DNA from 3 places in the Streptomyces fagopyri genome. Region 3 is predicted to be linked to each of the others. Evidence: riboswitches for the same ligand, from Rfam matches in the RefSeq annotation. Region 3 holds a riboswitch; each other region holds the start of a gene.
What was found. A riboswitch is a leader RNA that binds a small molecule or an ion and turns the genes downstream of it on or off. The one in region 3 is predicted to bind cyclic di-AMP.

Region 1: linked by a shared signal. The riboswitch ahead of GFH48_RS17580 (transglycosylase SLT domain-containing protein) and the one ahead of GFH48_RS11425 (M23 family metallopeptidase) in region 3 are both predicted to bind cyclic di-AMP.
Region 2: linked by a shared signal. The riboswitch ahead of GFH48_RS21360 (M23 family metallopeptidase) and the one ahead of GFH48_RS11425 (M23 family metallopeptidase) in region 3 are both predicted to bind cyclic di-AMP.

Annotation. Positions count from the first base shown of each region.
Region 1 covers NZ_CP045643.1:4,105,548-4,109,764, forward strand. Annotated here, with positions in the region: gene GFH48_RS17575 (CocE/NonD family hydrolase) at 1-1,374, shown strand, start outside; cyclic di-AMP (ydaO/yuaA leader) riboswitch at 1,951-2,109, shown strand; gene GFH48_RS17580 (transglycosylase SLT domain-containing protein) at 2,114-2,854, shown strand; gene GFH48_RS17585 (HAD family hydrolase) at 3,011-3,829, opposite strand; gene GFH48_RS17590 (FAD-dependent oxidoreductase) at 4,135-4,217, opposite strand, start outside.
Region 2 covers NZ_CP045643.1:4,956,192-4,960,408, forward strand. Annotated here, with positions in the region: gene GFH48_RS21345 (dihydrofolate reductase family protein) at 1-25, shown strand, start outside; tRNA gene GFH48_RS21350 (tRNA-Met) at 155-228, shown strand; gene GFH48_RS21355 (PP2C family protein-serine/threonine phosphatase) at 426-1,667, shown strand; cyclic di-AMP (ydaO/yuaA leader) riboswitch at 1,882-2,039, shown strand; gene GFH48_RS21360 (M23 family metallopeptidase) at 2,051-3,088, shown strand; gene GFH48_RS21365 (aldo/keto reductase) at 3,156-4,100, shown strand; gene GFH48_RS21370 (PrsW family intramembrane metalloprotease) at 4,129-4,217, opposite strand, start outside.
Region 3 covers NZ_CP045643.1:2,688,444-2,692,660, reverse strand. Annotated here, with positions in the region: gene GFH48_RS11435 (M16 family metallopeptidase) at 1-185, shown strand, start outside; gene GFH48_RS11430 (M16 family metallopeptidase) at 182-1,570, shown strand; cyclic di-AMP (ydaO/yuaA leader) riboswitch at 1,830-1,991, shown strand; gene GFH48_RS11425 (M23 family metallopeptidase) at 2,005-2,769, shown strand; gene GFH48_RS11420 (GntR family transcriptional regulator) at 2,958-3,653, shown strand; gene GFH48_RS11415 (HPr family phosphocarrier protein) at 3,836-4,117, opposite strand.

The DNA.
Region 1 (4,217 bases), 1.4 Mb from region 3:
TGGCACGACCCGTACCGCGACTCGGTGCTGCGCCTGGTCCGGAGCCTCCCGCCGGATCGCGTACGCGGTCTGATCGGTCCCTGGTCGCACGGGTACCCCGACCAGGACCGCCGGCCGGGCCCGGCGATCGGCTTCCTCCAGGAGACGCTGCGCTGGTGGGACCACTGGCTCGAGCCGCACGGCAGGCGCACGCCGGCCGCCCCGGGCGCGAGGACACCGGCCGGCACCGACGGCCGCCCGGTGATGGCGGAGCCCCTTCTGCGCTCCTACGTCATGGACGCGCACCCTCCGGCGACGGCCTACGCCTCGCTGCCCGGCCGCTGGGTCGGCGACACCGCCTGGCCCTCTCCCCTGGTCACCGTCATCGCGTACGCGCTCCGGGGTGCGCCGGTGCTCGTGCGCTCCCCTCAGCACACCGGCGTGGACGCGGGGCGCTTCCGCCCGGTCGGAGGCGACGCGGACCTGCCCCCGGACCAGCGGGAGGAGGACGCGAGATCCGTCTGCTTCGAGTTCGAGGTGCCGGGAGAGACCTGGATTCTGGGGTGCCCCAGCGTGCGCCTGCGTCTGACCTCCCACTCGGCCCGGGGCCAGGTGATCGCCCGGGTCTGCGACGTGGCTCCCGACGGCGCCTCGACCCTGGTCACCCGGGGTGCCATGAACCTCTCAGCGCGCTACGGCCGCGATCGGGCCGTCCTCTGGAAACCGGGCGCCACGGAGGACGTACGTTTCGAGCTGGACGCCATCGGATACGCCGTCCCGCCCGGCCATCGCATCCGCCTCTCCCTCTCCTCCGCGTACTGGCCGTGGATCTGGCCCGAGCCCGGCTCGGAGGCCGGGTTCACCCTGGATCCGTCGGCCAGTTCTCTCGAACTCCCGGTAAGGGCACGCGAGTCGGACCCCACGATCACCTTCGCCGAGCCGGAGCACTCGGTACCGCTCGGGGTGGCGTCCGCGGCCACCCTCGACGAACCCCGCCCGGAACGCCGGGTCGTGCACGACGTGGCGAAGGACGAGTGGCGCCTCGAAGCCGTCCCCCGCGACGGCGGCACCCTCGTCCATCCGGACGGCCTCGAACACGCGGAGGAGGCGCTGGAGACGTACCGCGTCCGTGAGGCCGACCCCCTGAGCGCCCGCGCCCACTCCTCCTGGTCGATCCGCCTGCGCCGCGCGGAACCGGCCTGGGACGCGCGCGTCGAGGTCCGCTCCGAAGTCGTCTGCGACACACGCGACTTCATCACCTCCAGTGAGCTGGTCTGCGAGGACGGCGACGAGGTGGTCTTCCACCGGACGTGGGAGCGCAGGATCCCGCGCACGGCGGGCCGAAGCCCCGGCGACGGTCTCGGCGACCCCGCGGAGCAGGACGCGGACCGCTGAATCCCTGACGGACCCCGGCAACGGAGGCCCGCCGGCTTTCACGGACGGACCAGGAGACGGTCACGCGCTTCGCGGCGCACCGGCGGATCCGGTGTCCGGGACCAACAGGTCATTCAGGGGAGGGGAGTTCAGCTCCTCGCCCCGCCGTGACATGCCAGGCGCTTCCCGAACTCGGTTCAGGTGAACCCCACTTCGGGGCCGACGAGGACCGGCTCCCCCGCGGCGACCCGGGCAACGGGCTGCCCGCGGGGCGGGTTCACCCGCCCCCGAACAGGGGTTCATCGACCTCTTACCCGCGCCTTATATGCCCGACTTGCCGCCATTGCCGCTTTATTCCTGGCCGATCGAGTGAGTTGGGTCACGCGCGAAGATCACCCATCCCGCGACCCCGCTCGGCGACTACCCGTTTGCATAAGCCAAGTTGAGTGAAAGATTCCGGATTAATCGGGCAATTCATCCGCCCTTATGTCCTGGTGAAAACGATCTACACCGCGACATCAAGGCTTGTTTCGGACATGTGCTCTCGCATACCTTCACGTCACTCCGGACGGACCGCCAAATCCTGCCACCGACCGGAAACCACACCCGACCACACACGCACGGCAGGAGCGGGGGACCCAGGTAAGTCGCCGAACCGAAGTCCGGAACGGCTAGGGGTGAAGTCGCACTCACCGTGCGGCCGGGCAGCTCCCGCCCGAACCCGACAGCTCACCTCGCAGGCGCCGGAGAGGAACTCGTCATGGCCGCAGCAGGCAGACACTGCCACCCGAAGTCCCGCAGCACCCTCGTCCGCGGCATCCTGGCTGCGGGCACGGGCGCGGCGGTACTCGCCCTCCCGATCCTGGGCGCGACCTGCGCCCAGGCCGCCACGGGGGCCTCCGACGTCCAGCTGGTCACCTACAAGGTGGTCGCGGGCGACACCCTGGTCAAGATCGCGCAGAAGTACCCCTCCACCGGCGGCTGGAAGAAGCTGTACGAGGCCAACAGCGCGGTCATCGGTTCCGACCCGTCGGCACTCCGCACGGGCCTCACCCTGACGGTCGGCACGAAAACCGTGCAGAACGCCACAAAGTCGACAAACGTCACGGCCGCGGTCGCGAAGACCACGAAGTCCAAGACCACGGCAGTCACCGCGGCCACCGCCGCCGTGAAGACGTACACGAACGACCTCGACGGCTGGATCAAGCAGTCGCTGGACATCATGGCCAAGGCCGGAATCCCGGGCAGCTACGACGGCATCCACCGCAACGTCATGCGGGAGTCCTCCGGCAACCCCAAGGCCATCAACAACTGGGACTCCAACGCCGCGGCCGGTATCCCCTCCAAGGGCCTGCTCCAGGTCATCGACCCGACGTTCAAGGCCTACCACGTGCCCGGCACGTCCATGGACCCCTACGACCCGGTCGCGAACATCACCGCCGCCTGCAACTACGCCGCGGCGAAGTACGGCTCGATCGACAACGTCAACGGCGCCTACTGACAGGTCGCCACGAGACCGGGGGCGCCGGACCAAAGCTCCGGCGCCCCCGCCGAACCAGGACGACGGGGAAACGGGGCCACGGGAAACCAGGGCCATGGGAAACCGTGCCGGCGGGAAACCGCGGCCACGGCAACCCGGAGCCACGGAAAACCGGGGCTATCGAGCGGAGACCGGGAGCAGCCGCTCCAGCACCACCGCGACCCCGTCGTCCTCGTTCGACAGCGTCACCTCGTCGGCCACCGCCTTCAGCTCCGGATGGGCGTCGGCCATGGCGACCCCGTGGGCGGCCCAGTCGAACATGGGTATGTCGTTGGGCATGTCGCCGAAGGCGATGGTGGCTTCGGGGGCCAGCCCGAGATGGGCGGCGGCGAGAGCCAGCCCCGTCGCCTTGGTCACCCCGCATGGCTGGAGTTCGACCGTGCCGGGCCCCGACATCGTGACGGTGGCCAGAGAACCCACCACTCCCCTGGCCGCCGCGGCCAACTCGTCGTCGGACAGCAGCGGGTGGCGCAACAGCACCTTGCTGATCGGCTCCGTCCACAGGTCGTCGCGGCGCCCGACCCGTACCGCGGGAAGCGTCGGGTGCGGCATCACGTAACCGGGCTCGATGAGCGTCAGTCCGTCCACGCCGTCCTGGTCCACCGCCGCGTAGAGCAGCCCGACCTCCGCCTCGATCTTGCCCAGCGCCGTCTCCGCGAGTTCCCTGTCCAGGGTCACCGACCACAGCAGACGGTCCGCGCCCGCGTCGTAGAGCTGCGCCCCCTGTCCGCACACCGCCAGCCCCGCGCCGCCGAGTTCACCGAGGAGCGGGCGCACCCTCGGCGCCGGGCGACCCGTCACGACCAGGTGCCGGGCGCCCGCCTCCACCACCCTCGCCAACGCGGCCCGGGTCCGGTCGGAGAGGGTGTCGTCACCGCGGAGCAGCGTTCCGTCCAGGTCAGTGGCGATGAGCGAATATGCAGTCGGAGCGGCCATGATCCGAAGAATACGGATCGAACGACTCAGCGGCCCGGCGTGAACCGGACGACGTCCGGTATCCCGTCAGCAACGCCGTTCACCGCACGGGCCGCGCGCGACGGACGGTGTCACACGCTCCGATCCGCCGCGCCGGACACCCCGGAACACGGCCGCGACGACTCCAACACCCGCCACACAACGGCCGGTTGCGGAACGCGTACGGTCGGGCACGTCCCGATGGCTTCGGGACGTGGCCCCCCGCCGCCGTCCCGCGACCGTGCGCCCGGCCGTCACCGCCGTGCGTCCGACCGCCGCGCGTCACCTCAACCGTGCGCCGCCGCCAGGTGCTTGGCCAGTCGCGGCGAAGCGAACTCCGTCCCGCACACGAACCGCATCACGGGCCCGT
Region 2 (4,217 bases), 2.3 Mb from region 3:
CCGGCACCTTCTCGGCGCCGGCTAGCGGAGGGGTTCCCGCGGCCGGGTCGCCCGGCCGCGGGCGTCGCGGTCGGGGGTCGGGGGGCCTGCCCGTGGGGCGTGCGTGAACGGGTGTGCTCGGGGGGTCGAACATGGCGTACACTGGTGTCAACGACGCGGGGTGGAGCAGCTCGGTAGCTCGCTGGGCTCATAACCCAGAGGTCGCAGGTTCAAATCCTGTCCCCGCTACTGAAGGCCAAGGGCCGGAACTCGGATTCACGAGTTCCGGCCCTTGGTGTTTCCGGCCCTTCTCAGCGATTCCGGACCTTTCCCTTCCCTGGTGTTTCCCGTCCTCGCCTTTTTGGCGCGCGCCACCGGAAACGGGGCCGTCGCCCGGTCGGGCCACACCGCTGGCCGCCTCCCCCCGCTGCGGGAAACCTGGACGGGTGGGGCAACGAGGACGTGCGCAGCGGGCCGAGCGGCCCTACGGCCGGCCGGGCGGACGGCTGCCCGGTGCCCCCGTGCCCGATCCCGGGCCGGCCGGCGAGCCGCCACGGGTTCCGGTCGGGACGGAAGCGCGCCGGATCTCCGGCGCCTCGACCCTGGTACGGGCGCTGCCGGTGCTGCTCGTCGTCGTCGCGGTGGTCTACGACGTCCTGACGCCCCCCGACTTCACCGCGGCCCCGCTCTTCACGGCCGCCCCGCTCGTCGCCGCGCCGCTCTTCTCACTGCGCGGCACCTTGCTCACGGGGGCCCTGACGCTGGCCGCGCTGCTCGCGATGCGGCTCAGGTTCGGTCTGCGCCTGGGGATCGGCTCGATCACCGAGGTCGTCACGGTGGCGACCGTCGTCGTCCTCGCCGTCCTCATCAACGTCCTCGCCCGCCGCTCGGACGAACGGCTCGCCTCGGCCCGCCAGATCGCCGAGGCGGCGCAGCGCGCCGTGCTCCCGGAACCCGAGGGGCGGATCGGCGGCCTGGAGGTCGCGGCGCGCTACGAGGCCGCCCAGGAGGGCGCGTCCATCGGCGGCGACCTGTACGCGGTGCAGGACACACCGCACGGCGTACGGCTGGTGGTGGGCGACGTCCGCGGGAAGGGCATCGGCGCGGTGGCCGCCGTGGCGGTGGTCATCGGGGCGTTCCGGGAGGCGGCCGAGCAGGAGGCGACGGTCGAGGCGGTCGCGCGGCGGCTGGAACGGGCCCTGGCCCGCGAGGGCACCCGGCGCGAGGACCCGGACGCCTTCGAGGGCTTCACCACGGCCGTCCTCGCGGAGGTCCCGCACGACGGCGACGTGGTGCGGATCGTCAACCGCGGCCATCCCTCACCGCTGCTCCTGCACGCGGACGGCACGCTGGTCACCCTCGCCGCCGCGGATCCCGCGCTGCCGCTCGGCATGGGCGAGCTCGGATCCTGGCCCGACCGCACGGAGACGGTGGACTTCCCGCCCGGCTCCACGCTGCTGGTCCACACGGACGGGCTGTCCGAGGCGCGCGACGGCCGGGGCGACTTCTACGAGCCGGCCGAACGGCTCGCGGGACGGACCTTCCGTGACCCGGACGCCCTGCTGGCCGAGCTCGCTGCGGGGGTCCGCCGGCACACCGGTGGCGCGCTCTCGGACGACATGGCACTGCTCGCCGTACGGCGGCCCGGGCGGACGGCCGAGTTCCTCGGCCCTTGTCACGAGGGGTAGTCGGACGCTGTCCCTCCGCACGGCGCCTGACGCACCGTCAGAACGAGTGGCGGAAACAGGTCCGGTCGACTCGCCCGGTTTCCCTCGGTCATGCCCCGTAAGTCCTGGCCAAGAGTGCGCAATGATCAGCACGAACGGCTTGGAATCCGGTACCCGCGTCTATTAACGTTCGATAACGCAGCGCGGTTGTCCCAGCCGTCACAAGAGATGGCTCCGTGCGCACGCGCCGAATCCCGCGAGGGAACCGGGGAACCACCAACTTGGGGTGAATCGAGCGTCTTTCACGGTGGAGACACCGTGGGGTGACGCGCGTAGGAGACCTTCCTGCTCCGAACCCGTCAGCTAACCCGGTAGGCGAGAAGGAAGGAAAGGAGCGCGCCCACGTGGCGTCCAACCGGCCTGCCCAGGCCTCTTCGTTCGCGCCGAACGACATCCAGACATTCGGGTACGACCGCGGCGACGACGAGGGCCCCTGGGAGGAGTGGAATCCCACCGCGGATTCCGTCGCTCCCGTCCGCGGCCGGCACCGCGTCTCCAAGCAGCGCGGAGGCGGACTCGCCCGCAGCTCCACCGTTCTCGGCGTCGGTGTCCTGGCCGCCGTCGGCGCGGGTGGCATCGCCACCGCCGCGCCCGGCAAGCCGCCCGTGTCGATCTCGCTGCCCGACCTCTCCTCGGTCACCCAGTCGGCCAAGGCCCTGATATCCGACGGCGGTTCCAGCACGCCGAAGGGCTCCTCCACCCCGCTCACCGGCGCCGGCCTCACCACCGCCGACGCCGCGCAGGGCAACGCGGACGCCGGTGAGGCGCTGCGTGCCCGGATCATCGAGCAGGCCGAGTCCCAGCAGGACCAGGTCGACCGTGCCGCCCAGAGCGCCGCCGAGACCGCCGCCGCGAAGAAGGCGGTCGCGCTGGCCGCCGAGCAGCAGGACAAGGCCGAGGCCAAGGTCGCCGCCGACAAGAAGAAGGCGGAGGACGAGGCCAAGCAGAAGGCCGAGACCGCGCGCCTCGCGGAGCTCGCGAAGAGCTACTCGCTGCCGACCTCCTCGTACACCCTGACCTCCCGCTTCGGCGACGCCGGATCCATGTGGTCCTCCGGTTACCACACCGGTCTCGACTTCGCCGCCCCCACCGGCACGCTGATCAAGGCGGTCCACAGCGGCACCGTCACGGAGGCGGGCTGGGCCGGCGCGTACGGCTACCGGACGATCCTCACCCTCGACGACGGCACGGAGCTGTGGTTCTGCCACCAGTCGTCGATCAGCGTCAGCGTGGGGCAGAAGGTGGCCACGGGCGACGTCATCGGACGGGTGGGCGCGACCGGCAACGTGACCGGGCCGCACCTCCACCTGGAGGTCCACCCCGGCGGCGGTGACGCGATCGACCCGATGGCGTGGCTGCACAGCAAGGGCATCAACCCCTGAGCCAACACCCGCCATGAGTACGGCGGGTGCGGAATGCAGTCGTCCGGTACGGCTGTTGCAATGGGGTATGACACCTCTCCGCAAGCTCGGTTCCTCAGACCTCGAGGTCTTCCCGCTCGCCCTCGGCGGCAACGTCTTCGGCTGGACCGCCGACGAGGCGCAGTCCTTCGCCGTCCTCGACGCGTACACGGCCGGGGGCGGCAACTTCGTCGACACCGCGGACAGCTACTCGGCGTGGGTGCCCGGCAACAAGGGCGGTGAGTCCGAGACGATCATCGGCAAGTGGTTCGCCGCGCGCGGCAACCGCTCCGACGTCGTCCTCGCCACCAAGGTCGGCGCCCATCCGCAGTACAAGGGGCTGGCCCCGGACACCATCAGGGCGGCGGCCGACGCGTCACTGCGCCGGCTCGGCACGGACCACATCGACCTCTACTACACGCACTTCGACGACACCTCGGTCCCGGTCGAGGAGATCATCGGCACGCTCGACGAGCTGGTCCGGGCCGGCAAGGTCCGGGAGATCGGCGCCTCCAACCTCTCCGCCGAGCGGCTCGCGGAGTCCCTGGAGTTCTCCGACCGCGAGGGCCTCGCGCGCTACACCGTGCTCCAGCCCCACTACAACCTCGTCTCGCGCGACACCTACGAGGGCCCGCTCCAGGAGGTCGCCTCCCGGACCGGACTGGCCGCCGTCCCGTACTTCGCCCTCGCCGCCGGCTTCCTCACCGGCAAGTACCGTCCCGGCACGTCCGTCGACTCGGCGCGGGCCGAGGGCGCGGGCAAGCACCTGGAGACGGAGCGGGGCCCGCGGGTCCTCGACGCCCTCGCCGAGATCGCCGGGGCCCATGACGTCGCGGTCGCCACCGTCGCCCTCGCCTGGCTCGCCGCCCGGCCCACGGTCGCCGCCCCGATCGCCTCCGCCCGGACGGTCGACCAGCTTCCGGCGCTGCTCGCGGTCGCGGACCTGACACTCAAGGACGACGAACTGGCGCGGCTGACGGAGGCGTCGGCCTGAGCGATCCGCGCCGCGGCCGGCGCCCCGCTCAGGACCGGTGGGGGTCGTACGCCGGGTGGGGCGCGGCCGGGTGCGGGTGGGTCCGGCCGTCCCGGCCGGACGGCTGCACCGGCACAT
Region 3 (4,217 bases):
CGGCCGTGCGGCGCATCCTCGACATCACCGCCGAGGAGGTCCAGGAGGTCGCCAAGGCCCGCCTGCGCCCCGACAACCGCGCGGTGCTCGTCTACGAGCCGCTCGCCGACGAGGCCACCGCCGCGGACGAAGCCACCGAAGCCACCGAGGCCGCCGACGACACCGACGAGGAGGCGGCGAAGTGACCGAGCTCGCCACCATGGACTTCCACCCGCAGCCGCAGGCCGGCCGGCCCAAGCCCTGGGCGTTCCCCGCTCCCGAGCGCGGCACCCTGGACAACGGCCTGACCCTGCTGCACTGCGACCGCCCCGGCCAGCAGGTCGTCGCGGTCGAGGTGCTGCTCGCCGCGCCGCTGGAGGCCGAGCCCGCCGGTCTCGACGGCATCGCCACGATCATGGCGCGCGCGTTCTCCGAGGGCACCGACAAGCTCTCCGCCGAGGAGTTCGCCGCCGAGCTGGAGCGCTGCGGCGCCACCCTCGACGCGCACGCCGACCACCCCGGCGTACGCCTGTCCCTCGAAGTGCCCGTCTCGCGCCTGACCAAGGCGCTCGGTCTGCTCGCCGACGCCCTGAGGGCACCGGCGTTCGCCGAGAGCGAGATCGAGCGGCTGGTGCGCAACCGGCTCGACGAGATCCCGCACGAGAGCGCCAACCCGGCCCGCCGCGCGGCCAAGGAGCTCTCCAAGGAGCTGTTCCCGCCGACCTCGCGGATGTCCCGTCCCCGGCAGGGCACCGAGGAGACCGTCCAGAAGATCGACGCGGCGGGCGTCCGCGCCTTCTACGACCGGCACGTACGCCCGGCCACGTCCACGGCCGTGATCGTCGGCGACCTCACCGGCGTGGACCTCGACGGGCTGCTCGCCGAGACGCTCGGTGCCTGGACCGGCTCCTCCGCCGAGCCGCGTCCCGTGCCGCCGGTCAACGCGGACGACACCGGCCGCGTGATCATCGTGGACCGCCCCGGCGCGGTCCAGACGCAGCTGCTGATCGGCCGCGTCGGCTCGGACCGGCACGACCGTGTCTGGCCGGCCCAGGTGCTCGGCACGTACTGCCTCGGCGGCACCCTCACCTCGCGCCTGGACCGCGTGCTGCGCGAGGAGAAGGGCTACACCTACGGGGTGCGGGCCTTCGGCCAGGTGATGCGTTCCGCCCCGGACGGCACGGGCATCGCGATGCTCGCCATCAGCGGCTCCGTGGACACACCGAACACCGGGCCCGCGCTGGACGACCTCTGGAAGGTGCTGCGCACCCTCGCCGCCGACGGTCTGACGGACGCGGAACGGGACGTCGCCGTGCAGAACCTGGTGGGTGTGGCGCCCCTCAAGTTCGAGACCGCGGCGGCCGTCGCGGGCACGCTCGCCGACCAGGTCGAGCAGTACCTGCCGGACGACTACCAGGCGACGCTGTATCAGCAGCTCGCCGCGACCGGCACCGTGGAGGCCACCGCCGCGGCGGTGAGCGCCTTCCCGGTGGACCGTCTGGTCACCGTCCTGGTGGGCGACGCCACGCAGATCGAGGAGCCCGTCAGGGCGCTCGGCATCGGTGAAGTGACCGTCGTGGCCGCCGAGTAGGAGCGCGGCGGAAATCCTCGCCGAGTGCGTCGCGGAGTACGCGGCGGAGTACGCGAGTCCAGGGGCCCGGGTGACCGAAGAGTCGCCCGGGCCCCTTTTTGCCCGGACAACATCCTCAATTTGTCCGTATTGATAGGGAGGTTGCCTTTCCGCCCTGTGGCATGCACTACAAAAACCGTGTTCCGTTTGTCGATCGAAAGACGGCCCGCTTAGCGTCGGTCCGGCTGTTCGTCAGGCAGTGCGCCGCGTCCGCGGCACCGGACAGTCATCGCCGAGTCCCCGTACGGTGCGAGCCAGGGGAGCCGGGGACCCGTACGCAGTCCCTGGGGTGAATCGGACCCCCTCCCCGCGAGGGCGTCCGTAGGAGACCTTCCTGCTCCGAACCCGTCAGCTAACCCGGTAGGCGAGAGGGAAGGAAAGGACCCAGCCCCTTCATGGCGTTCACCTGTGGCCCCGGGAAACACCGTCGGCCGAGCCGCGTGAAGCGCACCACCTCGAACGCCGTCGGCGTCGCGGCGCTCACCACCACCGGTGTCATCGGAACCCTGGCCGCCCCGGCCTTCGCCGCGGACAGCTCCGTCGAGCAGACCGGACTGACCCAGGCGATCACCATCGGCGACTCGGTCGCCGCCCAGATCGACGCCCAGGCCGCCGCGCAGCAGCGGGCCGCCGACGAGGCCGCCGCCCGCGAGAAGGCCGAACAGGCCGCGCGCAAGCGGGCCGTCGAGGAGGCGAGGAAGGAGCGCGCGGCCAAGGAGCGCGCCGCCCGCGCCGCCGAGCGCAAGCGTCTCAACACCTTCGTCCTGCCGATCCCCGGCTCGTACGTCTCCACGGGTTACAAGGCCGGCGGCAGCCTCTGGTCCTCCGGCAGCCACACCGGCGTCGACTTCCACGCCGCGTCCGGGACCCCGGTCCACGCGGTCGGCTCGGGCACGGTCGTCACGGCGGGCTGGGGCGGCGCCTACGGCAACCAGATCGTCCTGCGGATGCACGACGGTACGTACACGATGTACGGCCACCTGTCGTCCATCGGTGTGGCCGTGGGCCAGACCGTCACGCCCGGCGGCGTGCTGGGCCTCTCCGGGGCCACCGGAAACACCACCGGGCCCCACCTCCACTTCGAGGCCCGCACCACGGCGGAGTACGGCTCCGACATCGACCCGGTCGCCTACCTCCGCTCGCACGGCGTGAACGTCTGACGAGAGGTGCCCGTCCTTGTGAAGCCCCGGTTCACCCGAGCCGGGGCTTCGTCGTTTCGAACTGCTGTCTGTCCAAAAAATATCCATGGATTCCGGCCCGCCATCGGAAATTCCGGCTCCCTGCAATAGAGTCGCCGAAAGAGCGTCGATCGACCGCGTTTCGCGGGGATTAAGGCGGAGGTCCGGTCATGCGCATTCCCGCGCACTCGGTATGCACGGCGATCCGCGACGACATCGTCGCGGGTGTCTACGAGCGCGGCGGCCGGCTCACCGAGGAACTGCTCGCGCGCCGCTACGGCGTCTCGCGCGTCCCGGTGCGGGAGGCTCTGCGCACCCTGGAGGCCGAGGGGTTCGTCCTCACCCGCCGGCACGCGGGCGCGTGCGTGGCGGAGCCGACCGAGCAGGAGGCCGCGGATCTGCTGGAGATGCGCATGCTCCTGGAGCCGCTGGGGGCCTACCGGGCCGCCCAGCGGCGGACCGAGGCCCACCTCAAGGTGCTTCGAGGCCTGGTCAGGCTGGGTCAGGAGCGCTCCAGGAGGGGGAACAGCGAGGATCTGCGTTCCCTGGGCGGCTGGTTCCACGAGACGCTCGCGCAGGCCTCCGGCAGCCCCGCGCTGACCTCCACGCTGGCTCAGTTGCGGCACAAGATCGCCTGGATGTACACGGTCGAGGCACCCGCCGATCCGGTGGAGTCCTGGGCGGAGCACGGCGGCATCGTGGACGCGGTGGCGCGCGGCGACGGCGAGCGGGCCCGGGCCGTCACGGCGCTGCACACCGAGCGCGCGACGGCCGCGCACCGGCTGAGGTTTCCCGGTGGGGGAGACCGCCCGGACCGTGTGAGGACTTCGCAACATCCCGTAAACATGACGGGCCTGCGTCATTAACACGGTGGCCGTATACAAAGAGGGGTAATTCGCGGGGGATTATTTCTGCTGCCCGTAATTCGAAATAGCGGAGGGCTCGCCCGATGTTTTCGGGCGAGCCCTCCGCCATATCCGCGTGGCGATGTCCTTCGGTGTGAAGACCCTCACCGCCGTCCGTTCGGGAACCCCGTGAGGGGAGTTCCTCAGACGGTCTCGGGAAGCTCCTCGAGGCCTTCCGCGACCAGCTTGGCCAGCCGGTCGAGAGCGGCGTCCGCGCCCTCGGCCTCGGAGGCGAGGACGATCTCCTCGCCGCCCTGGGCGCCCAGGCCGAGGACCGCCAGCATGGAGGCCGCGTTGACGGGGTTGCCGTCCGCCTTGGCGATCGTCACGGGGATGCCGGAGGCCGTGGCCGCCCGGACGAAGATGGAGGCGGGACGGGCGTGGAGGCCCTCGGCCCAGCCGACGTTGACGCGGCGCTCAGCCATGTGATGCTGCCCTTCAGGGGTTCAGGGTTGTCTAGACCAGTGTTCCATAGAGTGAAGCGCGTCCGAAGCGGGTGTCGTACCCGCCCCGGACCCGGCTTCG